2 regions of the Acidovorax sp. FG42 genome follow, and region 2 is predicted to be linked to the other one. Evidence: riboswitches for the same ligand, from Rfam matches in the RefSeq annotation. Region 2 holds a riboswitch; the other holds the start of a gene.
The links. Region 2 has a riboswitch for glycine ahead of gcvT (glycine cleavage system aminomethyltransferase GcvT). Riboswitches for the same ligand answer to the same signal wherever they lie in the genome.

Region 1: another riboswitch for glycine. It lies ahead of ACODSM_RS06470 (D-amino acid dehydrogenase); the one in region 2 lies ahead of gcvT (glycine cleavage system aminomethyltransferase GcvT).

What each region holds. Positions count from the first base shown of each region.
Region 1 is NZ_JBMDJM010000004.1:125,167-140,623, reverse strand. Features, by position in the region: gene ACODSM_RS06535 (EamA family transporter) at 1-884, shown strand, start outside; gene ACODSM_RS06530 (Lrp/AsnC family transcriptional regulator) at 910-1,425, opposite strand; gene ACODSM_RS06525 (1-aminocyclopropane-1-carboxylate deaminase) at 1,587-2,603, shown strand; gene ACODSM_RS06520 (MFS transporter) at 2,699-4,639, opposite strand; gene ACODSM_RS06515 (hypothetical protein) at 4,695-5,582, opposite strand; gene ACODSM_RS06510 (helix-turn-helix domain-containing protein) at 5,716-6,447, shown strand; gene ACODSM_RS06505 (TetR/AcrR family transcriptional regulator) at 6,737-7,636, shown strand; gene ACODSM_RS06500 (DUF2867 domain-containing protein) at 7,633-8,208, shown strand; gene ACODSM_RS06495 (ABC1 kinase family protein) at 8,195-9,526, shown strand; gene ACODSM_RS06490 (hypothetical protein) at 9,523-9,933, shown strand; gene ACODSM_RS06485 (YXWGXW repeat-containing protein) at 10,137-10,589, shown strand; gene ACODSM_RS06480 (YXWGXW repeat-containing protein) at 10,746-11,213, shown strand; gene ACODSM_RS06475 (2-keto-4-pentenoate hydratase) at 11,263-12,045, opposite strand; glycine riboswitch at 12,277-12,388, shown strand; gene ACODSM_RS06470 (D-amino acid dehydrogenase) at 12,484-13,800, shown strand; gene sorU (SorU family sulfite dehydrogenase c-type cytochrome subunit) at 13,864-14,202, opposite strand; gene sorT (SorT family sulfite dehydrogenase catalytic subunit) at 14,204-15,418, opposite strand.
Region 2 is NZ_JBMDJM010000023.1:52,275-67,731, forward strand. Features, by position in the region: gene ACODSM_RS20405 (acyltransferase family protein) at 1-487, opposite strand, end outside; gene ACODSM_RS20410 (MerR family transcriptional regulator) at 533-1,603, opposite strand; gene ACODSM_RS20415 (FKBP-type peptidyl-prolyl cis-trans isomerase) at 1,608-1,976, opposite strand; gene gcvP (aminomethyl-transferring glycine dehydrogenase) at 2,185-5,073, opposite strand; gene gcvH (glycine cleavage system protein GcvH) at 5,188-5,562, opposite strand; gene gcvT (glycine cleavage system aminomethyltransferase GcvT) at 5,643-6,785, opposite strand; glycine riboswitch at 6,835-6,965, opposite strand; glycine riboswitch at 6,979-7,084, opposite strand; gene ACODSM_RS20435 (TRAP transporter large permease) at 7,090-8,367, opposite strand; gene ACODSM_RS20440 (TRAP transporter small permease) at 8,453-8,947, opposite strand; gene ACODSM_RS20445 (TRAP transporter substrate-binding protein) at 9,073-10,044, opposite strand; gene ACODSM_RS20450 (Lrp/AsnC family transcriptional regulator) at 10,500-10,958, shown strand; gene ACODSM_RS20455 (LysR family transcriptional regulator) at 11,212-12,123, shown strand; gene ACODSM_RS20460 (putative hydro-lyase) at 12,429-13,223, shown strand; gene ACODSM_RS20465 (TRAP transporter substrate-binding protein) at 13,248-14,213, shown strand; gene ACODSM_RS20470 (TRAP transporter small permease) at 14,324-14,833, shown strand; gene ACODSM_RS20475 (TRAP transporter large permease) at 14,855-15,457, shown strand, end outside.

The sequences.
Region 1 (15,457 bases), on a different contig from region 2:
CCCTGGCCCTGCTCGTCATCGTGGTCTGGGGCCTCAACTTTGCTGTCATCAAGGTGGGCGTGGCCGGAGTGCCGCCCCTGCTGCTGGGCGCGCTGCGCTACCTGCTCGCAGCCTTCCCCGCACTGCTGTTCGTCAAGCCTCCCAAGGTGCCCCTGCGGCTGTACCTGCTGTACGGCATGACCATGGCCGTGGGCCAGTTTGCGCTGCTGTTCACCGCCATCCACATCGGCATGCCGTCGGGCCTGGCCTCGCTGGTGCTGCAGTCGCAGTCGTTCTTCACCTTGCTGCTGGCGGCGTGGTGGCTGCGCGAAAAATGGCATGGCAACCAGGTGGCAGGCCTGGCGCTGGCGGGCTGCGGGCTGGCGCTGATCGGCAGCGCGCATGGCGCCTCCATGCCCCTGGCAGGCTTTGCGCTGACCGTGGCGGCAGCCGCCATGTGGGGCTGCGGCAATATCGTCACGCGTGCCGTGGGGCGGTATGGGCCGATGAACCAGTTTGCCTTCATCGTCTGGTCCAGCGTAGTGGCGCCGCTGCCTTTTGTGGCGCTGTCGCTGTGGCTGGACGGGCCCGCCACGGTGTGGACGGCCGTGCAGCACCTGTCCTTCCAATCGATGGCCGCCGTGGCCTATATCGCGTGGATTTCGACGCTGCTGGGCTTCGGGCTGTGGACCTACCTCATGTCGCGCTACCCCGTGAATCGCGTGGCGCCCTTCACGCTGCTGGTGCCCGTGGTGGGCCTGACCGCGGGCTGGGTGGCGTTTGGCGAGCAGTTGCTGCCCGTGCACTTTGCGGGCGCCGGGCTCTTGATGGCGGGGCTGGTGGTCAACGTGTTTGGCGGCCCGGCCTGGGCGGCCATGATGGGGCGGCTGCGCGGCGCGCAGTGACCAGTGACCGAATAGAGGCAGACGGCTACACCGCCAGTGGCAGCTCGGTGGTCGACAGCACGTTGCGCAGCACCATGAACGAGCGCACCTGACGCACCCCCGGCAGGTAGAGCAGCTGCTCGGCGTGCAAGCGGTTGAAGCTGTCGTTGTCGCGCGTGCGCACCAGCATGAAGTAGTCGAACTCGCCGGTGACCACATGGCATTCCATGCAGCCCGACACCTTGGCCGCTGCCTTTTCAAACTCGGCAAACGACTCGGGCGTGGAGCGGTCCAGCACCACGCCAATCATCACCAGCATGCCCGCCCCCACGGCCTGGGGGTTGAGCAGCGCCACCACCTTGTCGATGAGCCCCAGGCGCCGCAGGCGCTCCACGCGGCGCAGACAGGCGGGCGGGCTCAGATGCACCTTGTCGGCCAGCGCGACATTGGACAGCGACGCATCACGCTGCAGCTGCCGCAGGATGGCTTTGTCGGTACGGTCCAGTTCGGCAGAGACATCGGCCTGTGGTGCATTCTTGGCACGAACTTTTGTTGCGTACATAAACAATTTGAAGAAATATTTTCTGCTTGCATTCTCTTTCAGAAAACTTAAACGCCGAAATTTTGACAATTTTTGCAACCACTTGATGCGCGTGTTTTTCTACGATGAAGGCACTGCAAGCCCCCCGCTTGCGACTCCTCTTCACCGACCGGAACACCGCCATGAACCTGCAGAAATTTGCCCGCCACCCGCTCACCTTCGGCCCCTCGCCCATCACGCCCCTCAACCGCCTGTCGGCCCACCTGGGCGGCAAGGTGCACCTGTACGCCAAGCGCGAGGACTGCAACAGCGGCCTGGCATTCGGCGGCAACAAGACGCGCAAGCTGGAGTACCTGATCCCCGAAGCCATCGCAGGCGGCTACGACACGCTGGTCTCCATCGGCGGCATCCAGTCCAACCAGACGCGCCAGGTCGCCGCCGTGGCAGCGCACCTGGGCATGAAATGCGTGCTGGTGCAGGAGAACTGGGTCAACTACTCCGACGCGGTGTACGACCGCGTGGGCAACATCGAGATGAGCCGCATCATGGGCGCCGACGTGAGGCTGGACGCTGCGGGCTTCGACATCGGCATCCGCCCCAGCTGGGAGCAGGCCATGGAAGACGTGAAGAAGGCGGGCGGCAAGCCCTTCCCCATTCCAGCCGGTTGCTCCGAGCACCCCTACGGCGGCCTGGGCTTCGTGGGCTTTGCCGAGGAAGTGCGCCAGCAGGAGAAGGAGCTGGGCTTTCAGTTTGACTACATCGTCGTGTGCTCGGTCACGGGCAGCACGCAGGCGGGCATGGTGGTGGGCTTTGCCGCCGACGGTCGGGCGCGCAAGGTGATCGGCATCGACGCATCAGCCAAGCCCGAGAAGACGCACGCGCAGATCCTGCGCATCGCGCAAAACACCGCACAGCTGGTGGAGCTGGGCCAGGAGATCACGGCCGAGGATGTGGTGCTGGACACGCGCTACGGCGGCCCCGAGTACGGCCTGCCCAACGAAGGCACACTGGAAGCCATCCGCCTGTGCGCGCGCCAGGAGGGCATGCTCACCGACCCGGTGTACGAAGGCAAGTCCATGCACGGGATGATCGACAGGGTGCGCAACGGCGAATTCCCCGAAGGCTCCCGCGTGCTGTATGCGCACCTGGGAGGGGTGCCGGCGTTGAACGCCTACAGCTTTCTTTTTCGCAACGGCTGATCAACCCAGCTCCACAGCCCAAGAGGAACAGGAACGCCTGGCGCGGCTGGCCAGGCTCTCACTGATCTGAAACGCCCCGCACAGGGACTGGCAGCTCATGCCGCGAGCAGCTTTTGCACCCGCTCGCGCAGCAGCGTGGGCTGCACCTCGGTCGGCGCGACGGCAGAGCCCACATTCAGCCCCACGCGGCTGTAGAAGCCCCGGCGGAACGGCCGCACCATGGCGCCGCCCTTTTCAATACGACTGAAGTACGAGCCCCACAGGTTGGTCAGCGCCATGGGGATCACCGGGGCCTCGACACCCTCGGCCTTCGCCCGTTCGATGATCTTCATGATGCCGCCCTTGAACTCCTGCAGCTGTCCGTCCTTGGTGATGCCCCCTTCGGGGAAGATGGCGAGCAGATCGCCTTCGCGCAGCACCTGTGCAGCACGGTCGAAAGCCGCTTCATAGGTCTTCGGGTCTTCCTTGTAGGGCGCAATCGGGATGGCCTTGGCCAGGCGGAACAGCCAGCCCAGCACCGGCACGCGGAAGATGCGGTGGTCCATCACGAAGTAGATGGGGCGCGGGCTGGCGGCCATGAGCAGCACGGCATCCACAAAGCTCACGTGGTTGCAGGCCAGGATGGAGGGGCCGGTGGACGGCAGGTTTTCATCGCCCTGCACCTTGAAGCGGTACACGAACCGGGAAGACACCCACGCGATGAAGCGCAGCAGGTACTCGGGCACCAACATGAAGATGTAGAACGCCACCACGGCGTTGGCCAGGCCGGTGAACAGGAAGATCTGCGGCACCGTGAAGCCCGCGCCCAGCAAGGCGCCGGCGATGAGCGAGCTGCCGATCATGAACAGCGCGTTCAGGATGTTGTTGGCCGCGATGATGCGCGCGCGGTGCGTGGGCTGGCTGCGCATCTGGATCAGCGCGTACATGGGCACGCTGTACAGGCCCGCAAACAGGCTGAGCAGCGCCAGGTCCAGCATCACGCGCCAGTGCGCGCCCTGGGCCATGAAGGCGGCCAGGCCCATGATCTCGGAAGGCGGCAGGCTGCGCGATGCAAAGTACAGGTCGATGGAAAAGACGCTCATGCCGATGGCGCCCAGTGGCACCAGGCCGATCTCGACGTGTCGGCGCGACAGCACCTCGCACAGCAGCGAGCCCACACCAATGCCGATGGAGAACACCACCAGCAGCAGCGACGCCACCTGCTCGTTGCCATGCAGCACGTTCTTGGCCAGGCTGGGGAACTGGCTCAGAAACACCGCGCCAAAGAACCACATCCAGCTGATGCCCAGCAGCGAGCGGAACACCACGATGTTCTCGTGCGCCAGCTTGAGGTTGCGCCAGGTTTCGGTGAAGGGATTCCAGTTGATGGTGAGCCCCGGGTCGGTGGCCGGCACCGAGGGAATGAACTGCGCCACCGCGCGCCCGACCAGTGCAGCCACCACACAGGCCACGGCCACGGTGGTGTGGCCGATGCCGGGCAATGCCACCAGCAAACCACCGGCCACATTGCCCAGCAAGATGGCCACAAACGTGCCCATCTCGACCATGCCGTTGCCGCCCGTCAGCTCACGCTCGTTGAGCACCTGGGGCATGTAGGCAAACTTGACCGGGCCAAACAGCGTGGAGTGCACGCCCATCAAGAAGGTGCACAGCAGCAGGATGGGGATGTTGCCCCCGATGAAACCCACGGCCGCCACCAGCATGATGGCGATCTCCAGGTTCTTCACGAAGCGGATCATCTTCGTCTTGTCGTACTTGTCGGTGAGCTGGCCGGACGTGGCCGAGAACAGCAGGAACGGCAGGATGAACAGCGCGCCAATCACCAGCCCCGCCATCGCGGGCGGCAGCCAGTCCACACTGAGCTGGTAAGTCACCATCACCGTGAAGGCGAACTTGAAGAGGTTGTCGTTGGCCGCGCCGGAGAACTGCGTCCAGAAAAAGGGGGCAAACCGCCGCTGGCGCAGCAGGGCAAACTGGTTCGGGTCCTCGTGCGTGGGTGCGGGGGCCACGCTGGTGGAGGCGGTGTCGGGGCTCATGCGTTTCTCCTCGTTTCCGATGGGTTGGCTTGTTGGAATTTTCCGGACCTGCGCTTCATGCGCCGGATCTGCGGGCGACACCCACGGCGTGGGCGCCATTCTGCCCGGACGGCATGACCCGCGGCATCACCGCCGCGTCACTGTGGCGCAAAGCCACCAGCGACCCCAATGCCGTCATCACGGGCCAGGCGGCGCCCGCCGCCAGCACATGCTTGAGGCTGTGGCCCGACACCCATCCGCCTGTGGCCTCGAACACCGAATGGTCTGCCGCCTCCAGCAGCTTGGCCAGGGCGTACAGCACCACCACCACGCCCAGGTGCAGCGCCAGTCCGCCAACGCGGCGTGGCAGGCACGCCAGCGCCAGCACCACCAGCAGGCCACCCAGTTGCACCACGGCCCACGGCAGCAGGTTGCCGGTGTGCACCCAGGCCCACACGGCCAGTGGCCCCGCCAGCAGCACCGCACCTGCAGCGGCCACGCCCGCCCGCGCGCTCACCCGGCTGGCCGCCGCCAGCCCAAGCAGCCCCGCAAAAGGCAGCACCATGCCCAGGCGGTCCCACAGCAGGCCCGCGTCCTGCGGCTGCCAGTGGTACAGAGCAGAGCCTGCGGCGGTGCACAGCAGCCCGCCAAAGAACAGGGCAGCCAGCGCACGGGAGATGGCGTCCAGCGCGGCCGACGGCACGCGGCGCAGCACCCACCAACCCCATGCACCTGCCAAGGCAAAGGCCAAGTTGCTCAACACATCCAACGCGCAGGGAATGCCCCACAGCGTGCGCAGGTCGGCAAAGTCATGCTGGTGCGCACTGGCGGGCAGCACGGGGCCGAACAACGCCAGGGCGAGCAGCGCAGCCGCGCCCAGCAACAGGCCGGTTTCGGCACCCGACAGTCGCGACAGCGTTGCCAGGCCGCGCGCACGAGGGGGAGTCACAGGAGAAGAAGACATCACACACACCGTAGAAAGTGAACGATGCCGCGCAGTGTGGGTAGCGGCGCCATCGGTGGCCTCAAAAAGTCGCGCAAGGGGCTACCCACGCACCTTCGGGTATTGATAATCGATACCCAGGAGCCCCCTCACCATGAGCACGACCGCCGACCTCGTCACCGCCCTGAAAAAGGAACTCAAGACCGCGCAGATGACCTACGCCGATCTGGCGCAGGCGCTGGGCATGGCCGAGTCCAGCGTCAAGCGCATGCTGGCCAGGGGCGACATGCCGCTATCGCGCATCGACGCCATCTGCCGCGCACTGGCGCTGGACTTTGCCGATCTGGCAAGGCGCGTGGCCGACGAGCAGCCCTTGCTGAAAGAGCTGACCCACGAGCAGGAAAAGGCCGTGGTGGCCGACAAGAAGCTGCTGCTGATGGCGATCTGTGTGCTGAGCCAGTGGACGCTGGAGCAGGTGACGGGCTACTACCGCCTGACCGAGGCCGAGGGCATCAAGTACCTGGCGCAGCTGGACCGCATCGGCATCATCGAGCTGCGGCCGCTCAACCGCTACCGCCTCAAGCTGGCCAAGACCTTCCGCTGGCGCCCGCATGGGCCCGTGATGAACTACTTCCGGGACCACGCGCTGCTGGACTACTTTGCAGGCGGCTTTGATGGCCCGGGCGAAGGCGTGCTGCTGGTGCACGGCAACATCAGCCGCAGCCTGGCGCCCGCGTTCATGGAGCGCATGCAGCGCGTGGCGCAGGACTTTGCCCAGCAGCACCTGGCCGACCAGAAGCTGCCCGACCGCGAGCGCGAGGGCTACACCCTGCTGCTGGCGATGCGCAGCTGGGAGTTCGAGGCGTTTGCAAGCATGCGGCGGTAAGCCTCCCGCCGATTTCGCGGGCCCCTGCAAGCGGCAGCAGTCGCTGCAAGCCAACTCCTGCCCTTGGTTAAGCGCAGCGGCCGCCTCACAGGTGCAGGAACTGGCCGCAGCGCCATGAATCAGCCTCCATTTACTATCTTTTTGATAGCTATCAACGCATGAAATACCTGCGCTTGATGCTAAAAACGCCTCAAAACCCCTGCTTGCGCCTGCCAAGAGGTGGCTTGACGCCATAAACAGAAATAACTATTCTTTAAATTGCATATTCAATCAATTTAAGAATAGTCAAATGAAAACCACCCGCCAGCAGCAAGACGCCACGCGCCGCCAGATCGTGGCCAGCGCGGTGGACCTCATGACCCGCCAGGGCTTTGACGGCACAACGATGAAAGACATCGCACGCGCCGCCGGCATTGGCGACGCCACGATCTACAAATACTTCCCCACCAAGGACCGCATCGTTCTGGGCTACCTGGACGATGTGGCCCACCAGGCGCTGGCCGACACGCTGCAGACACCGGGCTTTGCGGGTTACGGCCTGCAAGAAAAGCTGCAGCGCCTGACCGATGCCGTGCTGGAGCGCCTGCTGGCCGACCGCGAGTTTGTGGCCCAGGTGCGCGGCCTGGCCCGGCGCTCGCCGCTGTCGATGCTGGCCGAGCCGCTGGCAGCACGCCAAAGCCTGCGCGAGGCGGTGGCGAGCTTTCTGGAGGCGGCCGAGGCCAGCGGCGAGATCGAGCCCTGCGACTTCAAGGGCCTGGCAGGTAGCCTCTACACCGACTACCTCGCAGGCGTGGTGACGTACTGGCTGGCCGACACCTCCGACGAATTTGCCGACACCACGCAGCTGGTGGACCTGTCGCTGGGCGTGCTGGTGCAGGCGCTGCGCGGTGGGCTTGTCAACCGCGTGCTGCAACTGGGCGGCTTTGTGCTGCGCAGCCAGATGGCCCGCATGGTGCAACACGGCAGCGGCCTGATGGGCATGCTGCACATGGCCCAGCAGGCCATGGCCAGCGCGCCCGCAGCAAGGGCATCGCAACCCCCTGCCGGTAGGGCCGCGGCCGAAGACCTCGCCCCGAAAACTGCGCAGCCTGCGCGTGCACCCCGCAAACCCCGGGCGGCCGCCGGCCCCACGGAGGCCCCCACCGCCCCCCGCCCCGCCACGCCCCGCAAAAGAAAGAGCGCACCATGAACGCGCCCCCTACACCGGCCGCCCCCACCACCGCGCACGCTACCCAGGTGCCATCCGGCACGGCCATCCACGCCACGCTGCCGGGGGCCGATTTTTTTGATGCCTACGAGGTGGCCGACCGGCACCCCGCGCGCTCGGCCCTGCAGTCGTGGCTGGATGTGGCGGCCCGCACCCCGGCATGGACGCGCGCCCTCATGTTCGTACGCAACAAGGCCGTGCGCCTGGTGGGCCTGAAGGACCTGGGCCAGCTGGACGACGGCCACCCGCCCGCGAGTGGCCGATCCCTGCGCGACGCGCGCAGTTACCGCGTGGGCGACCGTGTCGGCATCTTCCGCATCCGGCACCTGAGCGACACCGAGGTGGTGATGGGCCAGGACGACAAGCACCTGGACGTGCAGGTGTCCATCTGCAAACAGCCCGCCGCCCCCGGCACCGCGCCCCGCGTGGTGCTGAGCACCGTGGTGCACATCCACAACACGCTGGGCCATGCGTACATGGCGGTGATCACGCCGATCCACCGCGTGATTGCACGCTGCACGGCGCAGCGCCTGGCAGACCATGGCCCAAACTGACGCAAACGCACCCCGCACCGGCAAGCTGGCGCGCAGCGCCATCACGGGGCTCGCGGCCGCGCGCATCGGCATGGCGGAGCTGGGACACCGCACGCGCAAGCGCTCGGCCCAGGCACAGGCCGAGCACGAGGCCGCGCTGGGCCGCATTTTGTTTGGCGCGCTGGGACAGCTGCGGGGCTCGGCGCTCAAGGTGTCGCAGTTGCTCAGCATGCACCCGGGCCTGCTGCCCGACGGCGTGCGCAGCGAACTGGCACGCGCCCACCACCAGGCCCCGCCGCTCAACCGCGCGCTGGTGGGACGCGTGTTCCGCCAGGCCTTCGGACAAGAGCCCGAGGCGCTGTTCGAGCAGTTCGAGCCCACCGCGTTTGCCGCCGCCAGCCTGGGACAGGTGCACCGCGCGCAACTTGCTGGCCACGGCACGGTGGCCGTGAAGGTGCAATACCCCGGCATTGCCGCCACCATTGCCAGCGACATGCAGCTGATGCGCGCCGCGCTGCGCGCACTGGCCCACACCGACATGCCGCTGCCCACCGATGCCGTGCTGGACAGCGTGATGACCGAGATCGAGGCCACCCTGCTGCGCGAGGTGGACTACCTGCAGGAGGCCGAACAGCTGCAATGGTTTGCCCAGCATGCCGCGCAGCCGGGCGTGGTGATGGCGCAGCCCATCCTCTCGCACACGCGCGGCCAGGTGCTCACGCAGCAGTTTGTGCCCGGGCTGCCGTTGCAAGCCTGGCTGGCCACACAGCCACCGCAGGCACTGCGCGACCAGGCCGGGCAGCACCTGTGGGACTGGTTCATGCACTGCATCTTTGTGCTGGGGCAGGTACATGCCGACCCGCACCCGGGCAACTTTCTGTTCGCGCCCGATGGCACGGTGGGTGTGCTGGACTTTGGCTGCACGCGCGCCCTGCCCAGCGCATTCCGTGCGCAGGTGGTGCAGGCATGGTCTGCCCTGCTGCGCGCCCCTACCGACCCCACGCGCAACGCACAGGTGCTGCAGGCCTACCAGGCGCTGGGGCTCTTGCGCAAGGACTTGACCGTGCAGGCCTACACCACTGAACTCGCCCCCGCGCTGGCCGAGATGCAGGCCTGGCAGATCGAGCCCTTCACCCAGCCGGTGTTTGACTTTGGCACCAAAACACCGCCGCCCATCACCCCCAGCCAGCACCAGCGCGTGCTGGGCCAGCACCTCGCCCAGATCCCCGGCGAGATGCCCGCGTTCGAACGCATGTGGATGGGGCTGATGCACCTGCTGACGCGGCTGGGTGCCCGGGTGCACACCCGCGCCCACAAGGCGCTGGCCGTTCACCCATGACAAACACCGCGAACACCGCGTTGACCCTGGCGGCAGCCGGGCTGGCCCTGGTGGGTGTGGCGCACTCGGTGCTGGGAGAGCTTCTACTGTTTCGCAGGCTGCGTACGCAGGGCCGCCAGACGGCGGGGCGCGCGGAGGTTGGCACGGCGCAGCAGTTGCTGCACGCCCCGCACCTGCGCATTCTGTGGGGCACCTGGCATGTGGCCTCGGTACTGTGCTGGGCACTGAGCGCCCTGCTCTGGCGCCTGGGTACCGCACCTTGGGACGCGGCCCTGGGCGCCTGGGCCGCCGACGCCGTGGGCATTGCCACCCTGGCCAGTGGCATGCTCGTGTTCTTTGCCACGCATGGCAGACACCCGGCGTGGTGCGCGTTGCTGGTGATTGCGACGCTGGTGTGGTGGCGCTGAAGCAAGCCATCGCGGGCGGATGGATGGGAGACGCCGACGCCGGATGCCTGAGCAGGCGTGACAAAAATCACACGGCAACCGTTTGCCTCCGAAGTCGGCAACACAACTTCACAAAGCTTCGCAATGGGACTACACCGGCTTGACGCAGCGTGCGCACCATGAAGTCTCCGGTTCCGCAAGGAATCACATCTGAGGAGAACCTTATGGCCCGCAAAGCACTTGCCGCTGTGTCCATCGCCCTGCTGTCGCTGGGCGCCGCGAGCGCGGCGCAGGCGCAGACCAGCGCCACCGTTGTCATCCAGGCAGGTACGCCTGTCTACCAGCAACCCGCCCCAGTGCGCGTGCAGTACCAGGCGCCGCCCCCACCCCGCTACGAGGTGGCGCCGCACCCGCGCCGCGGCATGGTGTGGGTGCCCGGCCACTGGGAATGGCGTGGCCACCGCCATGTGTGGATGCAGGGCTACTGGGTGAAGGCCCGCCCCGGCTACCACTACCGCGAGCCCCGCTGGGTGGAACACGGCGGCCGCTGGAACATGCAGCCCGGCGGCTGGGACCGTGATGGCGATGGCATCCCCAACCGCCGCGACCGGGACCGTGACGGAGACGGCGTGCCCAACCGCTACGACCAGCGCCCGGACAACCCCTACCGCCGCTGATCCACCCCGGTGGGACCGCTGCGCGCGCCGACAGGCAATGGGCAGTCCGACTGACAGACGCGCCACCACCCACCGGCCACGATGAGGCCACAGACGCAACACCCGGCCCGACGCAGGCAGTGCCTGCGGTCGGCCAGACACGACAAGGAGTTCACCATGACCCACGCCACTTTCTTGCGCAACACCTTCACTGCAGCGGCCCTGTCCGTGACAGCGCTGACGGCGCTGACGGCGCTGACAGGGGCCATCACACCGGCCCAGGCCGCCACGCAAGCCACTGTGATCGTGCAGTCGGGCCCACAGCAGGGCATCGTCATCCCGGCACCCCCGCCACCCCGCCGCGAAGCCGTTCCGCACGCCCGCAAGGGACAGGTGTGGGTGCCTGGCTACTGGGACTGGCGGGGTCACCGCCACGTGTGGGTGGCAGGCCACTTTGAAAAGGTGCGGCCAGGCTACCGCTATCGCACCCCCCAGTGGGAGCAGCGCGACGGGCGCTGGGAGCTGCACCGGGGCGGCTGGGACCGCGATGGCGACGGCATTGCCAACCGCAATGACCGCGACCGTGACGGCGACGGCGTGCCCAACCGCCGCGACCACCAGCCGGACAACCCGCGCCGCAACTGATCGTTGATCGACGCTCCGCTGGCTAGCCAGGGCGCCAGGCCCTGTGCCTTTATGGCAGGTGCAACACCGCCTGCCCCAGCCCGGGAAAGTCGGCCACCACCTCAGCCCCCGGCGCCACCAGCACGGTGCCGGTGCATGACCCGGTGGTGACCCAGTGCCCCGCGCGCAGTCCACCCAGGCTGCGCGCGCCTTCGTTGGCCAGCCACACCAGCATGCGCAGCGGGTCGCCCGCCGGGTTGCCCCAGGTGGCATGTTGCACGGCCACGGCCCCGTTCACCGACAAAGTCACCGCTTGCGCCAGGGGCTGTGCGGTGGCCACTTCGTCGGTGCCAGTCCCCACAATCAGCGCTCCGTGGCATGCCTGGTCGGCCAGGCGGCTCCACTCGCCCTGCTGCGCCCAGGCAGCAAAGCGCGTGTCGCACACCTCGATGGCGGCCCGCACCGACGCCACGGCGGTCAGCACTTCGGCGGCGCTGTAGGGGGTGGCGCGGGCGGGCAGGTCGGCCCCCAGTTCGTAGACCCATTCCGCCTCCACCCCCATCACGGCAAAACCAGATGCAGCCAGCAACACGGGCTCGCCCGCTGCAGCCACCCACACCGAATCGCGGGTGAGTGCAGCGCGTGCCGGTTGCGCCTGGGGCGACGCAGCCCCGACCTTCCAGCCAGCGATGTGCCCGCGTGCACGCACCACCGCGTCTTGCACGGCATAGGCCTCGGTGGCATCGCGCGGGCGCAGCCCTGCGGGAAAGTCCAACGGGCGGGGCGTGCGCCCTTCCCGGGCCTGGGTGATGACGGCGGCGCTGGCGGCAGGGTCCAAAGCGGTGGGGGACATGGCAAAAACTCTCCGTGGTGCAAGGGGTCGGCGGGATTATCGGCACCTTCCCCCATCGGCCCCGCCCCGCTGCATCAGCAACGATTGCGCCCCATTAGCCACCGGAGTTGATCCGGCGCACAGGCTTGCCCCCTAGAATCGGCCTCGCAGGAGAGCACGGCAGGCACAGGCCACCGCTGCACCGAAGGCGCAAACTCCCATACACGCTCAGGTCCCGTACTGCACCATTCATCAAAGCCGTCTGGAGAGCCGCCTCGCGCAACGCGAAGCGCACCGAAGGAGCAAGCCGCAGCCCGGGTGGGTGGCGGTGAATCTCTCAGGTACCAAGGACAGGGGGAGCGGCAGCTAGGGCATTCATGCGCCAGCTGCACGCTATTGAATTCATAGCTGCCAGCGCATATTGTTCTAGCGCCAGAGCCCAGAAAGGCTTTGAAAATCATGCGCGTGATCGTTTTGGGCGCCGGCTTGCTCGGCGTGACTTCGGCTTATTTCCTCTCGCAACTCGGTCACGAGGTGACCGTCATCGACCGCCAGGGCACGCCCGGCGCCGAAACCAGCTTTGCCAACGGCGGCCAGATTTCGGTGAGCCATGCCGAGCCCTGGGCCAACCCCAGTGCGCCGCTCAAGGTGCTGCAATGGCTGGGCAAGGAAGATGCGCCCCTGCTCTTCCGCTTGCGCGCCGACATGCGCCAGTGGCTGTGGGGCCTGTCCTTCCTGCGCAACTGCACGCCCGCACGCACGCGCCACAACATCGAGCAGATCGTGCGCCTGGGCACCTACAGCCGCGACACGCTGCAGCAGCTGCGCGCGGCCACTGGCCTCCAGTACGACCAGCGCACGCAGGGCATCCTGCACTTCTATACCAACCAAAAGGAGTTTGACGGCGCGCTGGCCCCGGCCGAGCAGATGCGTGCGCTGGGCTGCGAGCGCCAGGTGATCAGTGCTGACGAGGCCGTGCGCATCGAGCCTGCCCTGGCCCACATCCGCCCGCAGCTGGCGGGCGCCACCTTCACGGCCGAAGATGAATCCGGCGACGCCAACCAGTTCACGCGCGAGCTGGCCAAGCTGTGCGAGGCGGCGGGCGTGCAGTTCCGCATGGGCCACCACATCACTGCGCTGCGCGAGGTGGGTGGCCGCATTGACCATGTGGAAGTGACCAATGCCGAAGGCCGCTTCGAGCGCGTGCGCGGCGATGCGTTTGTGCTGGCCATGGGCTCGTTCAGCCCGCTGCTGGCGCAGCCGCTGGGCATCCCGCTGCCCATCTACCCGGCCAAAGGCTACTCGGTGACCATGCCGGTCAAGGACGCGGCCAAGGCGCACCAGGTGAGCCTGACGGACGACGAGTTCAAGCTCGTGTTCTCGCGCTACACCAGCGAGCGGGGCGACCGCCTGCGCATTGCGGGCACGGCGGAATTGAATGGCTATGACCGCCACTTGAACCAGGTGCGCTGCGAGGCCATCGTGCGGCGAGTGGAGCAGCTCTTCCCCGACGCGGGCGACACCACCCAGGCGCAGTTCTGGAGCGGCCTGCGCCCCGCCACGCCCAGCAACGTGCCGCTGATCGGCAAGACCAAAGTGGGCAATTTGTTCCTCAACACCGGCCACGGCACGCTGGGCTGGACGCACGCCTGCGGCTCGGGCAAGGCGCTGGCCGACATCGTGAGTGGCCGCGTGCCCGAGGTGGAGTTTGCGTTCCAGGGGCTGCAAGGGCGCGCAGCCGGGGCGGCGCTGGTGCCGTCGCGCACAGCGGCCTGAGGCAGCGCGCGGTTGCAGGCGGTTGCAGCGAGGCCACGCTGCAACCGGTGCGAAAAGCTGCGCCTACTTGGCCGCGCCTGTGGCGTGCGCCACAAACTGCGCCACGGCCAACATGTCCTTTTCGCTCATGCGTTCGGCATAAGACGGCATCACGCCGATGCCTGCCTTGAGCGCGCGCAACACGCGGCCCGCGTCGGGTTTCAGCTCATCCAGCACCGGGCCGACCTGGCCCTCGGCACCGGCAGCCTGCAGCGTGTGGCACACGGCACAGGCGGGCTGGATCTTGGTGAACAGTTCCTTGCCGCGCGCCAGTTCGGCGGGATCGGCGGCCGCAGCCGACGTACAGGCGCCAGCGGCCCACAGCGCCGCTGCAAGGCGGCGCGCTCCGTTGCTCCCACCCATCTCAGGCCACGGTCACGGTGACAGCGTGGTCGCGCCAGCTGGCGTTGTTGTAGCCACCCAGGTTTTCCTCGCGCTGCTCGGCCTGCACATTGCCCGCCGTGTCGGTGGCGCGGCTGGCCAGCACATGGGTGCCCGCCTCCAGCCGCACGGGCAGTGCAAACTGCCGCCAGGCAAAAGGGCCCAGGTCCGGGCCGATGAGCTTGGCCGCCTGCCAGGTCTTGCCGCCGTCGGCCGACACCTCCACGCCCTTGATGCCGCGCGTGCCGCCAAAGGCCACGCCATGCACCTGCACCTGGCCGGGCTTGAGGGGGCCCTTGTCGGTCAAGGGGCCGTTGATCCAGGACTTCACGCCCATCTCCCACACCGAAGGCTGGTCAGGGCTGGCCTTGGAGCCGGGTGGTGACATGCGGTAGCCGTGCGACATGATGCGCGCCTGCGACTGCGCGCTGCCGAAGGCCACGCGCTTGACGTACTTGATGTTGTTCACGCCCTGATAGCCGGGCACCACCAGCCGCAGCGGGCCGCCATGCGCCAGTGACAGCGGCTCGCCATTCATCTCCCAGGCCAGCAGCGCATCGTCCATCGCCTTCACGGGCACCGAGCGCTCCACCAGCACCGACAGCGGGTCCACCCCCTCGGGCAGCTTCTCGCCGCCCGTACCGGTCAGGTAGGCCGCGCCGTCGGCCAGCCCGCCCAGGGCCGCCACCACGTTGCGCAGCGGCACGCCACTCCAGACCACGCAGCCCGCGGCGCCTACCGACCAGGGCGTGCCGCTGGGCTTGCTGGGGAAAAAGCCCCGGCCGTTGCCCGAGCACTGCAACACGGTGGCCACGGTTTCCACGCCCAGCGTCTTGAGCTCGGCCAGGGTCAGGCTGCGCGGGCTTTTGACCCCTTCGATGGACACCGTCCACGCGTCGCGGTTGTCCAGGATGGCCGCGTCAGGCGCGGGCAGGTTGTTGCGCACGTACAGCTGGTTGGACGGCGTGATGACGCTGGTGCCAAACGCGGAGCGCCGCGTTTCCAGGGTGCTGCTGCTGTGCACGATCAGCGCATCCGGCGACTTCCACCCTGCATAGGCAGGCAGCGGCTTGGCTGCGGGGGCGGCGGCCTGCTGGGCGCGCGCACTGCCCGTCCATCCGGCCAGGCCCAGCGCGCTCAAGGCGGCAGCACTTCCGACCAGCATGTGGCGGCGCGGCAGGGTCATCGAATCTTTCATGCGAACGTCTCCAAAGAGTGGGGTGAAAAAAACCTTTCG
Region 2 (15,457 bases):
GCCACAACAGCATCCACAAGAACCACAGGTGCATGGTGGGCGGACCCTGGGGCACGTTGGGGCCCCGGGATAGCAAGCTACGGTCCACGCCCCAGGTGCCATAGGCCATGCGGTGCAGGAACATCAGCCCGAGCAACGCGCAGCCCACGAACAGCGGCGGCCAGAACAGCGCAAAGGGCAGTCCCAGGCGGCGCAGCCGGTTGCGCACCATGCCAGCCAGCCCGTGCCGTTGGACCAGTGCCGCCACGAAGAACCCGGCGAGGATGAAAAACAAGGGCATGCGAAAGGCATGGATCACCGCCACCAGCAGGTCCGCCATGGGGCTGGACTGGTCGTCGTGCCAGGGCAGGGGCGATGGCCGGCTCATGTAGAGCACCGAGACATGCAGCACGATGCCCAGCCACATCATGGTGGCGCGCAGGTTGTCCAGCGCGTGCAGCCGCCGGGTGGGGCCGGAGCTGCTGGAAGAGGGTGTCGATCCGTTCATGGGGACCGACTGTGAGGCCTCACGTTGCGTGAGGGTCAAGCACTTTCAGTGGCTTTTTGGCGACGGTGTGGCCGCCTCAGGGGCGGCAGCTGCAGCGGTCCAAGTAGGCGTTGGCATCGCCTGTGCCAGCGCTGCCTGCAGGTAGGCACGCACAGGCGCGCTCAGCGGCGAGCCGGCCTGCAACAGCGGCTCGTTGGCCGACGCCGTGAGCAGCTTGTGGCGCAATTGCGCATCGTTGCGTGTCAGCTGGTTGAACAGCGCGTTCCAGCGCAGGGCCGCAGCCGCTGCGTCGGCGTGGTGGGTGGGTATCTGGCGGTCGAGCAACTGTTGCACATCGCGTTCCAGCGCCGACCAGGCGGTGTGCGGCACATGGCCCAGCGTACGCAGGTCGTCGCGGGTCAGGTATTTCATCAGCAATGCCAGGCGAAGATCGATGGCGGCCTCCACATAGGCAATCATGTCACCGGGCGGCGCATGGTTGCGCCCCTGGGCGCTGGGCTCGGTGCGGAACATGTGGCCCCAGCGTTCCAGCAGATCGAGGTCGCCCCCCATCCAGTGCAGCATCAGCGCCATCCAGCGGTAGGCCAATGCCTGTACTTCGGGCGAATCGGGTGGCAGCTGGCGGTCCATGGCACTGCGCACCAAGTCTTTCACAATGAGCCAGTCGGCCTCGATCAGGCTCCAGTTGGTGAAGATCTGCTTGAGTTCGGTGGTGCTGAAGTACTTGCCATAGGTCGTCATCAGCGCCAGCGCTTCGAGCCAGTTGCCCATGTCGGGCTCGGCACCCGCCATGAGACCGTCGCGCAGCATGGTCAGGCGCCCGCGCAGCTCTGTGGCCTGGGTGATCTGCTGGTCCAGCGCGCGGATCTGCTGGCCGATGATGCGCTCGGGTGCTACCCCGTCGCCCGCCAGCAGCTCGGCAATGTCGCTGAGCGCCAGGCCCATCTGGCGCATGGTTTGGATGCCATGCAGCCGCTGCACGTCAGCCTGGCTGTACAGGCGGTACCCTGCGTCCGACCGGCCCGAGGGCTTGAGCAGTCCGACCTCGTCATAGTGGTGCAGCGTGCGCACCGTGAGCCCGGTGCGCCGCGCGAGGTCGCCGACCTTCAGCAGCATGGGATCAGCGGCCGACGGAGATCAGCTCGATCTCGAAGTTCAGCGTGGCGTTGGGGGGAATCACGCCGCCCGCACCGGCTGCACCATAGGCGATGGCAGGTGGGCAGGTCAGCTTGGCCTTGCCACCGGGCTTCATGCGCTGCACGCCTTCGGTCCAGCAAGGGATCACGCGATTGAGCGGGAACGAGGTGGGTTCGCCGCGCTTGTAGGAGCTGTCGAACTCCTTGCCGTCGAGGAACGTGCCCTTGTAGTGCACCTTGACCGTGTCGGTGGCCTTGGGCGATTCGCCCGTGCCGTCTTTGAGTGATTCATAAATCAAGCCGCTGGCCGTTGTGACGGGCTTGGAGGTCTGGGCCATGGCGGCGGGGGCCATCACAACGGTGGCGAGCAAGAGGCACAAGAGGTTTCGCAAAGGGGGCTCCTGAAAGAGTGAATCACAACGCAGCCCGCGATCTTATGCGCGTTCGTGCCACGGCCTGTGGGAGCGGCACCACGAAAAAAGCCCTGGGCACGCGAGCGCCAGGGCTTGGAAGGCCAAGAGCCACGGCAGCGGACGCGCCGCCGGGGTCGCTATGGCAGGGTCAGGCGTAGTCGCTCACCGGGATGCAACTGCAGCTCAGGTTGCGGTCGCCCCACACGTTGTCCACGCGGCCCACGGGCGACCAGTATTTGTTGCTGCGCAGTGCAGCCACGGGGTAGGCAGCCGCTTCGCGGGTGTAGGGGCGGTTCCACTCGCCGCTCAGCAGGCTTTCTGCGGTGTGCGGGGCGTTCTTGAGCGGGTTGTTGTCCTGCGGCAGCTTGCCTGCTTCGATCTGGCGGATCTCGTCGCGGATGGCGATCATCGCGTCGATGAAGCGGTCCAGCTCAAACAGGGTTTCGCTCTCGGTGGGCTCCACCATCAACGTGTTGGGCACCGGGAAGCTCAGCGTGGGCGCGTGGAAGCCGTAGTCAATGAGGCGCTTGGCCACGTCTTCGGCCATCACACCGCTGGTGTCCTTGAGCTGGCGCAGGTCCAGAATGCACTCGTGGGCCACATGGCCGTTTTCGCTCGCGTACAGCGTGGGGTAGTGGTCCTTGAGGCGTGCGCTGATGTAGTTGGCGCTCAGGATGGCGGTTTCGGTGGCCGCCTGCAGGCCTTCGGCGCCCATCATGCGGATGTACATCCAGCTTATGGGCAGCACGGCAGCGTTGCCCAGCGGGGCAGCGCTGACGGCGCCCACGCCGCCTGCCACGCCCGCTGTGGCATGGCCGGGCAGGAAGGGCACAAGGTCTTCCACCACGCAGACGGGGCCGACGCCGGGGCCGCCACCGCCGTGGGGGATGCAGAAGGTCTTGTGCAGGTTCAGGTGGCTCACGTCGCCGCCAAACTCGCCGGGGGCGGCCACACCGACCAGTGCGTTCATGTTGGCGCCGTCCACGTACACGCGGCCGCCGTGGCTGTGCACCAGGGCGCACAGCTCTTTCACGCTGGTCTCGAACACGCCGTGCGTGCTGGGGTAGGTGATCATCACGGCGGCCAGGTTGGCGCTGTGTTGTTCGCACTTGGCTTTCAGGTCCACCAGGTCCACGTTGCCATTGGCATCGCAGGCCGTCACCACCACCTGCATGCCCACCATCTGGGCGCTGGCGGGGTTGGTGCCGTGTGCGCTGCTGGGGATCAGGCAGATGTTGCGGTGGCCTTCGCCACGCGACTCGTGGTAGCCCTTGATGGCCAGCAGGCCAGCGTATTCGCCCTGCGAGCCCGCGTTGGGCTGCAGGCTGATGCCCGCGTAGCCCGTGGCCTGGCACAGCCAGGCGCGCAGCTGCTCGTCCAGCTCCTTGTAGCCCACCAGCTGGTCCGCGGGGGCGAACGGGTGCACGTTGGCGAACCCGGGCCAGGTGATGGGGATCATCTCGCTGGTGGCGTTGAGCTTCATGGTGCACGAGCCCAGCGGGATCATGCTGCGGTCCAGTGCAAGGTCCTTGTCGGACAGCTGGCGGATGTAGCGCAGCATGCCCGTCTCGCTGTGGTGGGTGTTGAACACCGGGTGCGTCAGGTAGCTGCTTGCGCGGCGCAGCTCGGTGGGGATCAGCGGCTCCACGCCCTTTTCAAACGCATCGAAGGTGGGCAGCGCCTGGCCGTCCTTGGCGAAGATCTTCCAGAGCAGCTCGATGTCGGCGCGTGTGGTGGTCTCGTCCAGCGAGATGCACAGGTACTCTTCAAAGTAAATTCGCAGATTGGCGCCCATCTGCACTGCGCGAGCAGCTATGGATTTGGTAGCGGCGCCGGTGTGCAGACTCAGCGTGTCGAAGGTCGCCTGCTCACGCACTGGGGCGCCCAGCTGCTTCAGGCCCTGGGCCAGGACGGCGGTATAGGCAGCCACGCGCTGTGCAATGCGCTTGAGGCCTTCGGGGCCGTGGTACACGGCGTACATGCTGGCGATCACGGCGGGCAGTACCTGGGCCGTGCAGATGTTGGAGGTGGCCTTTTCGCGGCGGATGTGCTGTTCGCGCGTTTGCAGGGCCAGGCGGTAGGCGGGCTTGCCATGCACGTCCACGCTCACGCCCACCAGGCGGCCAGGCATGCTGCGCTTGAATTCGTCGCGGCAGGCCATGTAGGCAGCGTGGGGGCCCCCGGCGCCCATGGGCATGCCAAAACGCTGGGTGGTGCCCACCACAATGTCGGCACCTTGTTCGCCGGGTGGCGTGATGAGGGTGAGCGCCAGCAGGTCGGCCGCCACGATGAAGGCAGCTTGCTTGGCATGGGCCTTTTCCACGTCGGCACGCAGGTCGTCAATGCGGCCGCTGGTGGCGGGGTATTGGGCCAGCACGGCAAAGTAGTCGCCGTCCAGCAGGGTGTTCCATTCTTCGGCCGAATTGGCCAGGCGCACTTCCAGGCCCAGGGGCTTGGCGCGGGTCTGGATGACTTCAATGGTCTGCGGGTGGGCGTCGCCCGCCACCACAAACACGTTGCTCTTGCTCTTGACCGAGCGCTTCGCCAGCGTCATGGCCTCGGCGGCGGCGGTGGCTTCGTCCAGCATGGATGCGTTGGCAATCGGCATGCCCGTCAGGTCGCACACCATGGTCTGGAAGTTGACCAGGGCCTCCATGCGGCCTTGGGAGATTTCGGCCTGGTAGGGCGTGTAGGCGGTGTACCAGGCGGGGTTCTCCAGAATGTTGCGCAGGATGACGCCGGGCGTGTGCGTGCCGTAGTAGCCCTGGCCGATGAAGCTCTTGAGCAGCTGGTTCTTGCCCGCGATGGCCTTGAGTTCTGCCAATGCGGCCGCTTCGGTGAGCGGCGCAGGCAGGTCCATGCCCCGGCTGCGTGCAATGGAGCGCGGCACGATGGATTCGATGAGCGCACGGCGCGAGGCCTCGCCGATCACCGACAGCATGTGCGCTTCGTCGGCCGCGTCGATGCCGATGTGGCGGGGCAGGAATTCGGTGGCGTTTTCAAGCGCGCCAAGGGGGGTGGCGGATTGCATCAGCATGGGGCAGTCTCGTAGGTCGCAGCGGGTTGGGGGCGGTGCCGGGAATAGAGCGCGCACGCGACAGGGCGGCGGGCCGGGCATGGCCCGGCGCCATGCCCTCTGAGTCAGCAGGGATCAGGCGTTCTTGGCGAACTCGGTGTAGGTAGCTTCGTCCAGCAGGGCGTCGAGTTGGCTCGCGTCGGCCAGCTTGACCTTGAAGAACCAGCCAGCGCCCAGCGGGTCGCTGTTGGCAAGGGATGGGTCGGCACGCAGGGCTTCGTTCACTTCGACCACTTCGCCAGAGACGGGCATGTACACATCGGCGGCGGCCTTCACGGACTCGACCACACCTGCCACTTCGCCCTGGGCAAAGCTCTTGCCCACTTCGGGCAGGTCTACAAACACCACGTCGCCCAGAGCGTCCTGCGCGTGGACGGTGATGCCCACCACCGAAGCGTTAGCGTCAGCGGCATTGATCCATTCGTGGTCTTTGGAGAATTTGATCGTCATGGGAAGCTCCTCAAGCAAAGGAAAAAAGTAAAGGAATCTGCAATGTAAGCGGGCGCAGCTTCTGCGCTTCGCTGATGAAATCAGCCGCGGTAGTAATTGGCCGGCACAAACGGCATGGCGCGCACTTCCATGGGCACCACCTTGCCGCGCACGATGGCGTTGACACGGGTGCCGATGGCGGCAAAAGCTGGCGTGACGTAGCCCATGGCCACAGGTTCGTTCACCGTGGGGCCCAGCAGGCCACTGGTGACTTCGCCGATCTTCTGGCCGTCCGTGCTCTGCAGTTCGGTATGCTCGCGCACCGGCACACGTTCCAGCGCGACCAGACCCACACGCTTGCGCGCCAGGGTGGCGGGGTTGTCGATCTGTGCAAGCACCTTGTCGGCACCGGGGAAGCCGCCTGCACGCGCGCCACCGGTGCGGCGCACCTTCTGGATGGCCCAGTTCAGCGCGGCTTCGGGGGGCGTGGTGGTGGTGTCGATGTCGTTGCCATACAGGCACAGCCCTGCTTCGAGGCGCAGCGAGTTGCGCGCGCCCAGGCCGATGGGTTTCACTTCGGGTTGGGCCAGCAGGGCGCGGGCGAGCGTCTCGGCCTGCGCAGCGGGCACCGAGATTTCAAAGCCGTCTTCGCCGGTGTAGCCGCTGCGGGTCACAAAGCAGTCGCAGCCAGCAATGTTGAATGCTCCACCGGTCATGAACACCAGCTTTTCCACTCCGGGCGCGAGGCGGGCGAGGGCGGTGACGGCCTGTGGGCCCTGCAGAGCGAGCAGGGCGTGGTCGGGCATGGGCACCACCTTGCAGCGCTGGCCGATGTGGGCCTGGATATGGGCAATGTCGCCCACCTTGCAGGCGCCGTTGACAATGACGAACAAGGTGGGCTCGCCATCCACCACGCCCTGGTTGAAGAACATCAGATCGTCAATGATCGTGCCTTCGTCGGTCAGCAGCAGACCGTAGCGCTGCTTGCCCACGGGCAGGTCGATCACATCCACGGGCATCAGGGTTTCAAACGCTGCGGCAGCATCGGCGCCAATGAGTTTGAGCTGGCCCATGTGCGACACGTCAAACAGGCCGGCGGCAGTGCGGGTGTGCACATGCTCGGCCATCAGGCCTGAGGGGTACTGCACGGGCATGGAATAGCCTGCAAAAGGCACCATGCGGGCGCCCAGCTCGATGTGCAGGGCGTTCAGAGGCGTGGTGAGCAGGGGGGCAGTGGCTGACATGGCGGAACTCCGGGGCAAATGGGGGCCGCAGCCAAATGGTGGCCACGGGATTTGCCCTGCTGTCCGCTTTACCTGAGAGATTCACCGCAGCGCCCTGGCTGGCCATACGGTTTGCTCCTTCGGTGGATGGCCTGCACACAGATTTTTACTGTGGGGCCATCTCTCTCCAGCAAGGGAACGCCCGCATCGCTGCGGGCGGTTGCCAGTCCTTTTGCCTGAGCGTTCGGCGGGTGCCTGCGCCTTCGGCGGTGCTGCGCGTCCTGGGGACAAGACGGAGCACTCTCTCCTGACCGGGCGATTCTAACTACTTTGCGTAGATCAGATCCCGAAGTGCCAACGAGATCGATGGCACGTAGGTGATGATCAAAAGGCACACCAGAATCACGCCGACGAACGGCAGCAGGTGCTTGATGATCCGGTCCAAGGAGATTCTGGCCACCGTACAGGCAGCAAACAGGTTCACTCCGAACGGGGGCGTGATCATGCCCAGCGCCAGGTTCACCACCATGATGAGGCCGAAGTGCACGGGGTCCACACCGAAGTGCATGGCCACAGGCGCGAGGATGGGGGCCAGCACGATGATCGCCGCGCTGGTCTCGATGAACATGCCGATCACAAACAGTGCCGCGTTCACGCCCAGCAGGAAGAGGGCTGGGGACTGCAGAACCGCCTCCAGCCAGCGGCCGATGGCATCGGGCACGCCCGCGCGCGTAATGAGGAATGCAAACAAGCCGGCGTTGGCAATGATGAACATGATCACCGCCGACGAGATGGCCGATTTGCGCAGGATGGCGAACAGGTCCTTGAGCTTGATCTCGCGGTAGATGACGATGCCCACCACCAACGCGTAAAACACGGCGACGGCTGATGCCTCTGTGGGGGTGAACACGCCGCCATAGATGCCGCCCAGGATGATCACCGGCATCAGCAGCGCCCAGCCCGCCTGCAGCGCGGCCTTGCCAAAGGGCATGCGCCCATCGCCGTCGTTTTTGCCCCAGCCCTTGTACTTGCAGTACAGCCAGACAAACAGCATCAATGCGGCGCTGATCAGCAGCCCGGGGCCGAAGCCGGCGATGAACAGCTCACCAATCGACACCTCGGCGCTCACGCCGTACAGGATCATCGGAATGGAGGGCGGGATGATCACGCCCAACTCGGCACTGGTAGCCTGCAGCGCGGCAGCGTAGCTGGTGGGGTAGCCATGCTTGATGAGTGCGGGAATCAGGATGGCGCCAATCGCAAACGTGGTGGCGACCGACGAGCCGGACACGGCCGCAAAGATCATGCAGGTCAGCACACAGGTCATGGGCAGGCCACCCTGCACGCCGCCGACTATGCTCTTGGCAAACTCCACCAAACGGCGCGAGATGCCTCCGGTCTCCATCAGGTTGCCCGCGAGGATGAAGAAGGGGATGGCTGCGAGCGGAAACTTGTTGATGGCCCCGAACATCTCCTTGACGGAGATGAGCATGTTCGCGTTGGAGGCCTGGATGCCCAGGATGGACGCCAAACCGATGGACACAGCCACCGAGACGGTGAGTGCAAAGCACAGCACCATCGTTGAAATCATGACCAAACTCATAGTTGGACCCCCACGCTCGGCATTGCATGTCCTTGCTGCCCCCCAAGGGGGCCGTTCACTGGCTTGAGGCGGCTCGGCGCGGCGTTCATTGAGCAGTCTCCAGTTCCATACGCAGGGGATCAATGAGGTTGCCAATGATGCCGACGATGCAAAAAAGCCCCCCCACCGGCATGGCGAGGTAGGCCCAGAACATGGACACGGACTCCAGCCCGGCCATGCTCTGCACCCCACCGCGCTGCGCGTAGTCCCAGCCGTACCAGATGATGATGCCGATGAGGGCCAGGGCCGCCAGTGCGACCACCCAGTCCAGCACCCGTTTGATGCGTGGCGGGCTCCAGCGGTACAGCACGTCCACGCTCACCATCGCGCCCTGGCGAAACGCGGCCGGGATGGCCAGGAACACCATCCAGATCAGGCTGAAGCGGATGAGCACTTCGGTCCATTCGGCGGGCTGCTCCAGCACAAAGCGCGTCACGATCTGGAACATGCCCAGGGCCGAGGCCAGGGTCAACATGGCGCAAGCGCCCAGCATGGCGATGAAGGTGGTCCATCGCTCAAAGGTAAGAAAAGCGTTTTTCATGGGGCGATGCCGACCATGGGCAGGTAGGAGGTGATCAGAACCAGCGATGGCTCAAGAATAAAAACGCCCGATAGCGCAATGGCTACGGGCGTTATTAGCTACAAAGGTAATAGCAAAGACCCAAATTACTTGACGTCGCGGATCTTGTCGATGGCAGCCTTGCCGAACTGCTTTTCAAACTCGGCGTTCACAGGGGCCAGAGCCGCCACAAACTTGGCCTTGTCCACATTGTCGATCACGGTCATGCCCTTGGCGCGCAGGTCAGCCACGCCCTTGGCGTCGTCTTCGTCCACACGTGCACGGTTGGCCTTGGTGCCTTCCTTGGCTGCGTCAATGAAGGCCTGCTTGTCGGCTGCCGAAAGCTTGTCGAAAGCTGCCTTGTTCATCACGAAGATGCAGGGCGAATACACATGGCCGGTGAGGGTGAGGTGCTTTTGCACTTGGTCGAATTTGGCCGAGATGATGACGGACAGCGGGTTCTCCTGGCCGTCCACCGTGCCCTGTTGCAGCGCCGTGAACACTTCAGGGAAGGCCATGGGCGTGGTGATGATGCCAAAGCCCTTGTACGCGGCAATGTGCACGGGGTTTTCCATGGTGCGCATCTTCAGGCCCTTCAGGTCACCGGGCTCCTTCACGTCGCGCTTGCTGTTGGTCATGTGGCGGAAGCCGTTCTCGGCCCAGGCCAGTGCCTTGAAACCCTTGGCGTCGAACTTTGACAGCAGGTCCTGGCCGATAGGACCGTCCAGCACCGCACGTGCATGGGCTTTGTCGCGGAACAGGAAGGGGACATCCAGGATCTTGGTCTCGGGCACAAAGTTGGGCACAGGGCCTGTGGAGCTGAAGGCCAGTTCCTGGGTGCCCAGTTGCACGGCTTCGATCGATTCGCGCTCGCCTCCCAAGGCGCCGTTGTAGAACGTCTGGATCTTGTAGCGGCCCCCCGTGCGTTTTTCGACCTCTTTGGCAAACGTGTCGATGGCTACACCCTGGTGGGAGTTCTGGGCCGTCGAGATGCTGATGCGCATGGTGGTCTGCGCAGCAGCGGTGGCCACAAAGCCGAGCGCGAGGCTCAGTCCAACGACGAGTTTGGTCAATTGCATGGTGTCTCCTGTTGATGTTGGGGCACGGGATTGGGGCACTTGGGCTCCTGGCAGAGCCGCCCCTGGCCTTGGTCAAATTATGGCGGTGCAGCATGGCCGCAGGCATCCGGGTTTGTGCTGGTAAGCGTGCTTATCAACTGGGTCACCCGGCGTTTGCAGTTGCATTGGCGACACCTCCTTGGAGCGGAGCGGTTGAGGCCCGTACGTAGTCCGCACGCCACCGACGGATGCAAGCGGCTATTCACTATTCAGTGTGTGGAGGCATCTGGAATGCCAAGGGCCCCGTGCTGGCGGTAACCAGCCGGGGCCTTGTCAATTTGTGCGCTCCGGTAAGAGCGCCTTGATGGAAGAAGTATGCGCCGGGTGCTGCAGATGAATTTGCTGAATTTGGCGCATTCTGTTGAACATGCAGAATAATTTTCTGCATCTGAATGATTTGCTGAATAATCAGGCCGATGGATCGACTGGATAGAAAAATTCTCGCTGTCTTGCAGGCCAACGCTCGCGCCAGCCTGCAAGAAATAGGGCAGACCGTGGGCCTGAGCCCGTCGCCCTGCTGGGGGCGCATCAAAAAGATGGAAGAGGCGGGTGTCATCCAGGGCTACACGGTGCGCATCAATCCTCAGTCCCTTGACCTGGCCGACACGGTACTGGTGCAGGTCACCCTCGACAGCCATTCGGACAACACACTCGAAAAGTTTGGCGAGACACTGGCCAGCATTCCCGAAGTGATCGAGGCGCACCTGGTCTCCGGTGACTACGACTACCTGCTGCGCATCGTCGTCAAGGACACCCGCGATTACGAGCGCCTGCTGCGCGAGAAGCTCTACAAGATTAAAGGCATACGGCACAGCCGCTCCAGCTTTGTGCTGCGGACCTTGAAGAAGGCAGACCTGCCCTTGTTCACCGGGTAGGCCGTTCATGTGGCGTGGCAAGACGCCGGAGATTTCTTGCAGATAACTGGCAACGCACTTTTGGCCAGCGCCCCAACTGCGAGCAGTTCTGCGTTGTGACCTTGAAATGCGACGGCACAATCGCTTTTACAGCGCGGTGTCTGCCGGAAAAAGGCGGCTGGATTTCCACACCGCGCACCATCGCAGTGCGCCCGTCTGGGCAGTGCGCAGAGCTGTTTGAGTAAAAGCACACCCAGCCCTTCCGAAGAACACCATGAACCTGCGTTTTGTCGAAGCCTTCTACTGGGTGGCCTCTCTCAAGAGCGTGACACGCGCTGCCGAGAAGCTGTTTCTGACCCAGTCCGCCATGTCCAGCCGCATCTCCGCGCTCGAAGAAGAGCTGGGCGTGCTATTGCTGGACCGGCGCGACAAGCATTTCAAACTCACGGTGGCCGGTGCCCGGTTCCTGGTGTATGCCAAGCGCATGCTGGAGCTGCAGCGCCAGCTCAAATCCGAGATGGGATCGGGCGGACCGTTGGAGGTGTCGATCCGCCTGGGGGCCATCGAATCGGTCTTGCACTCATGGCTCATTCCGTGGGTGGAACAGCTGCGCAAGGACAACCCGTTGCTGGAGCTGGAGCTGACGGTGGAGACCACCCCGGTGTTGCTCGACCAGGTCCGCCGCGGCACGCTGGATGCCGTGTTCGCGGCCCTGCCGGCGGCGGCGGATGGCATCCGTAGCCAGGCGGTGACGCCCATGGAGATGGTGTTTGTGGGCAACAGCAAAACGCACCGCAAGCGTCGCTATGCGCTGGAAGATTTTGCAGGCGCTGACATCCTGACTTTCCAGCGCGGCTCGCAGCCGCACGTGTCCCTGCTCGACACGTTGCGCCAGGCCCAGGTAGAGCCGCGTTGCGTGCACACCATCTCGTCGATTTCTGCCATGGTGCAGTTGGTGCAAGGCGGCTTTGGCGTGGCCACGCTGCCACGTCTGGCAGTGCAGCGCCTGCTGGCGTTCCCTGACTTGCGAGCCCTGGCGTGCGATACGGCATTGCGGCCACTGCCCATTCACGTGAGCTACCGCGAAGACCCTTCATCGCCCGCCATGGAGGCCGTGGTGCGTTCGGCGCTGGACTTCATTGAGCAGCAACAGCCCGCGCCAGCCCGCCGCCCTCGCAAGGGCTGAGCCTTCTGTCAAAACATCTCGACGCACCCTGGCGGGTGCGCTCGGCATACGTTTTTTTCTCCGGCATTCCAATGGTCCGGTGGCGTCAGGGTTTACCCGTAAATTTTCTCTCGGGGTTTTCCCTTGGCACCAAGATGGTTCGCATCTCCCCAATGGAGTGCATGGAAAAAATCGATGACGTGATAGAAATTTTTTGAATTTGCCAGGGTCGTTCACACCCCAACACAATCTGCCCAACGTCATGCAATTGACATTTCTCAATGCAAGGAAAAACGGTGGACTTCGTTCAAGAAAATTCGCTCGCGGTGTTTGGCCCTGAAGGTGCCAGCAACCCGATCCATGTCCGTGACACCATCCGCAAGGGCCTGTGGACATCGCACACCAGTGGCCTTGCAGATGGCCATGTTCAGGGCAACGTCGTCATCCTGCCCGAGGTGCTCGCCAGTGACTTCCTGCGGTTCTGTCAACGCAACCCCAAGCCTTGCCCTGTGCTGGCGGTCAGTGAGCCCGGACAGTTCACCTTGCCTTCACTGGGCAAGGGCATCGACATTCGCAGCGATGTGCCGCTCTATCGCATCTGGCGTCACGGTGAAATGTCGGAAGAGGTGGCGGACATCGCCAGCCTCTGGCGCTCTGACTTGGTCACCTTCGTTCTCGGTTGCTCGTTCTCGTTCGAGTTCGCATTGATCGAGGCAGGCATCCGCCTGCGCCACGTCGAGGAAGGCAAGAACGTAGCCATGTTCCGCACCAATGTGCAAACCGAGCCGGCGGGCCCCTTCGGTGGCCCCATGGTGGTGACCATGCGTCCCATGCCTGCAGCAGATGTGATTCGGGCGGTGCAGGTCACCTCGCGGTTTCCCAATGTGCACGGCGCACCGGTGCACATTGGTGACCCGGCTCTCATCGGCATCGCCGATCTGTCCCGGCCCGACTATGGCGATGCCGTAGCGCTGATGCCCGGTGAGATCCCTGTTTTCTGGGCCTGCGGTGTCACACCCCAGTCCGCCATCCTCAGCGCCCAACCGGCCTTCTGCATCACCCATGCCCCGGGTTGCATGCTGATCACCGATCTTCTCAACCACCAACTCGCCAGCTTCTAAGCGGCTTACCCCAGGAGTCTCCCCATGAAAAAATTTGCACTGTGTATGACGGCTGCCCTCAGCGTGTGTGCGGCCCAGGCCCAGGTCAAGTGGGACCTGCCCACCGGCTACGGCGCCAATAGCTTCCAGACGCAGAACGTGCAGCAGTTTGCCGATGAAGTGGACAAGCTCACCGGCGGCAAGCTCAAGATCACCCTGCACCCCGGTGGTTCGCTGTACAAGGCCAACGAAATCAAGCGCGCGGTGCAGACCGGGCAGGTGCCTTCGGCCGAGTTCATCCTGTCGGGCGCTACCAACGAGAACCCGCTGTTTGGCGTGGACTCCATCCCCTTCCTGGCGACCACCTATGCAGAGTCCAAACGCCTGTACCTGGCCGCCAAGCCCGCACAAGAGAAGCTGCTGGCCGCCCAGGGCGTGAAGGTGCTGTTCTCGGTGCCATGGCCCGGCCAGTCGCTGTATTCGCTCAAGCCGGTGAGCACGCCTGCAGACTTTGCGGGCACCAAGATGCGCGCTTACAACCCTGCCACCACGCGCATTGCCCAGCTGCTCAAGGCGCAGCCTGTGACGATCCAGCTGTCGGAGCTGGGCCAGGCCCTGGCGACCAACACGGTGCAGAACTTTCTGACGTCGAGCGCCAGCGGCGTGGAGTCCAAGCTGTATGAGCAGGTCAAGTACTTCTACCCTGTCAGCGCGTGGCTGCCGCGCAATGCCACTGTGGTGAACCAGAAGGCCTTTGACGCCCTCGACAAGCCTCTGCAGGACGCGGTGCTCAAAGCCGCAGCTGCCGCCGAAGAACGCGGCTGGGCCACCAGTGAACGTGTGGACAAGGAGTTCATCAAGGAACTGTCGGCCAAAGGCATGTCGGTGGCCGAGCCCAGCGACAGCATCAAGAAGGAGCTGGCGAGCATTGGCGAATCCATGACCGCCGACTGGGTGAAATCGGCCGGGGCCGAGGGGCAGGCCATCATCGACGCCTACCGCAAGAAGTAGTCGCGTCTGGACATGTCAGAAGGCCCCCACGGGGCCGGGTAGCGCACCGCGCGCTACCCCCTCAATCTCGTTACCGCTCCCCCTCTTTTCAAGCGTTACAGGAGTACGCCATGGACAAGCTCGTCCGAAATTTTTACAGGCTGCTGATGCTGCTGTCCGGCCTGTCGATGCTGGCCGCGTTCGGCGCAGTCACGCTGGGCGTTTTTGCCCGCGAAGTCATCCACCTCAACATCGACGGGCTCGATGCCTACGCGGGTTACGCCATTGCCGCCGCTTTGTTCTTTGCGCTGCCCAGCACGCTGCAAAACGGCGATCACATCCGCGTGACGCTCATCCTGGACAGGCTGCCCGCCCGCTGGCGCAGTGCCTTCGAGTGGTTCTGCCTGGTCAGCGCGCTGGTGCTGTCCGTGTACATCGCCTGCTATGCCGTGCGTTCGGTGTGGATCTCTTACATCACCCACGACATTTCGCCAGCGGCCGACGCGTCTCCGCTGTGGATTCCGCAGATCAGCATGGCCATGGGCTGCATTGGTTTTGCGCTGGCGTTTGCCCATGCGCTGGTGTTGCGCTTCCAGGGGACGGCCTTCATGGCTGTGTCCGAAGCCGCACGTTCCGAATAACCCGATCCAGGAGACCTCATCATGGACGTCATCATCGCTTTGGGTCTGATCGTTGTGCTGTTCGCTGTGCTCGGGTCGGGCCTGTGGATCGGCCTGTCACTGCTGGCAGTGGCTCTGGTCGGCATGGAGCTTTTTACCAACCGGCCGGTGGGCGACAGCATGATGCTGACCATCTGGGGGTCGACCTCCAGCTGGACGCTGACGGCTTTACCGCTGTTCTTGTGGATGGGCGAGATCCTGTTCCGCAGCAAGCTGTCGAGCAGCATGTTCAAGGGCCTGGCGCCCTGGCTGGAGCGTTTGCCCGGCCGCCTGCTGCACGTCAACGTGGTGGGCTGCACCATCTTCGCCGCCATCTCGGGATCATCGGCCGCCACTTGCGCCACCATCGGCAAGATCACGCTGCCTGAACTCAAGCAGCGCGGCTATCCCGATGACATCTCCGTGGGCACGCTGGCCGGTGCCGGCACTCTCGGCCTGCTCATTCCGCCTTCGATCATCATGATCGTCTACGGCGTGGCGGCGAACGTATCGATTTCCAAGCTGTTCCTTGCGGGGGTGATTCCGGGGCTGATGCTGGCTGCGCTGTTCATGGGCTACATCATCGTGTGGGCCTTGTTCAACAGA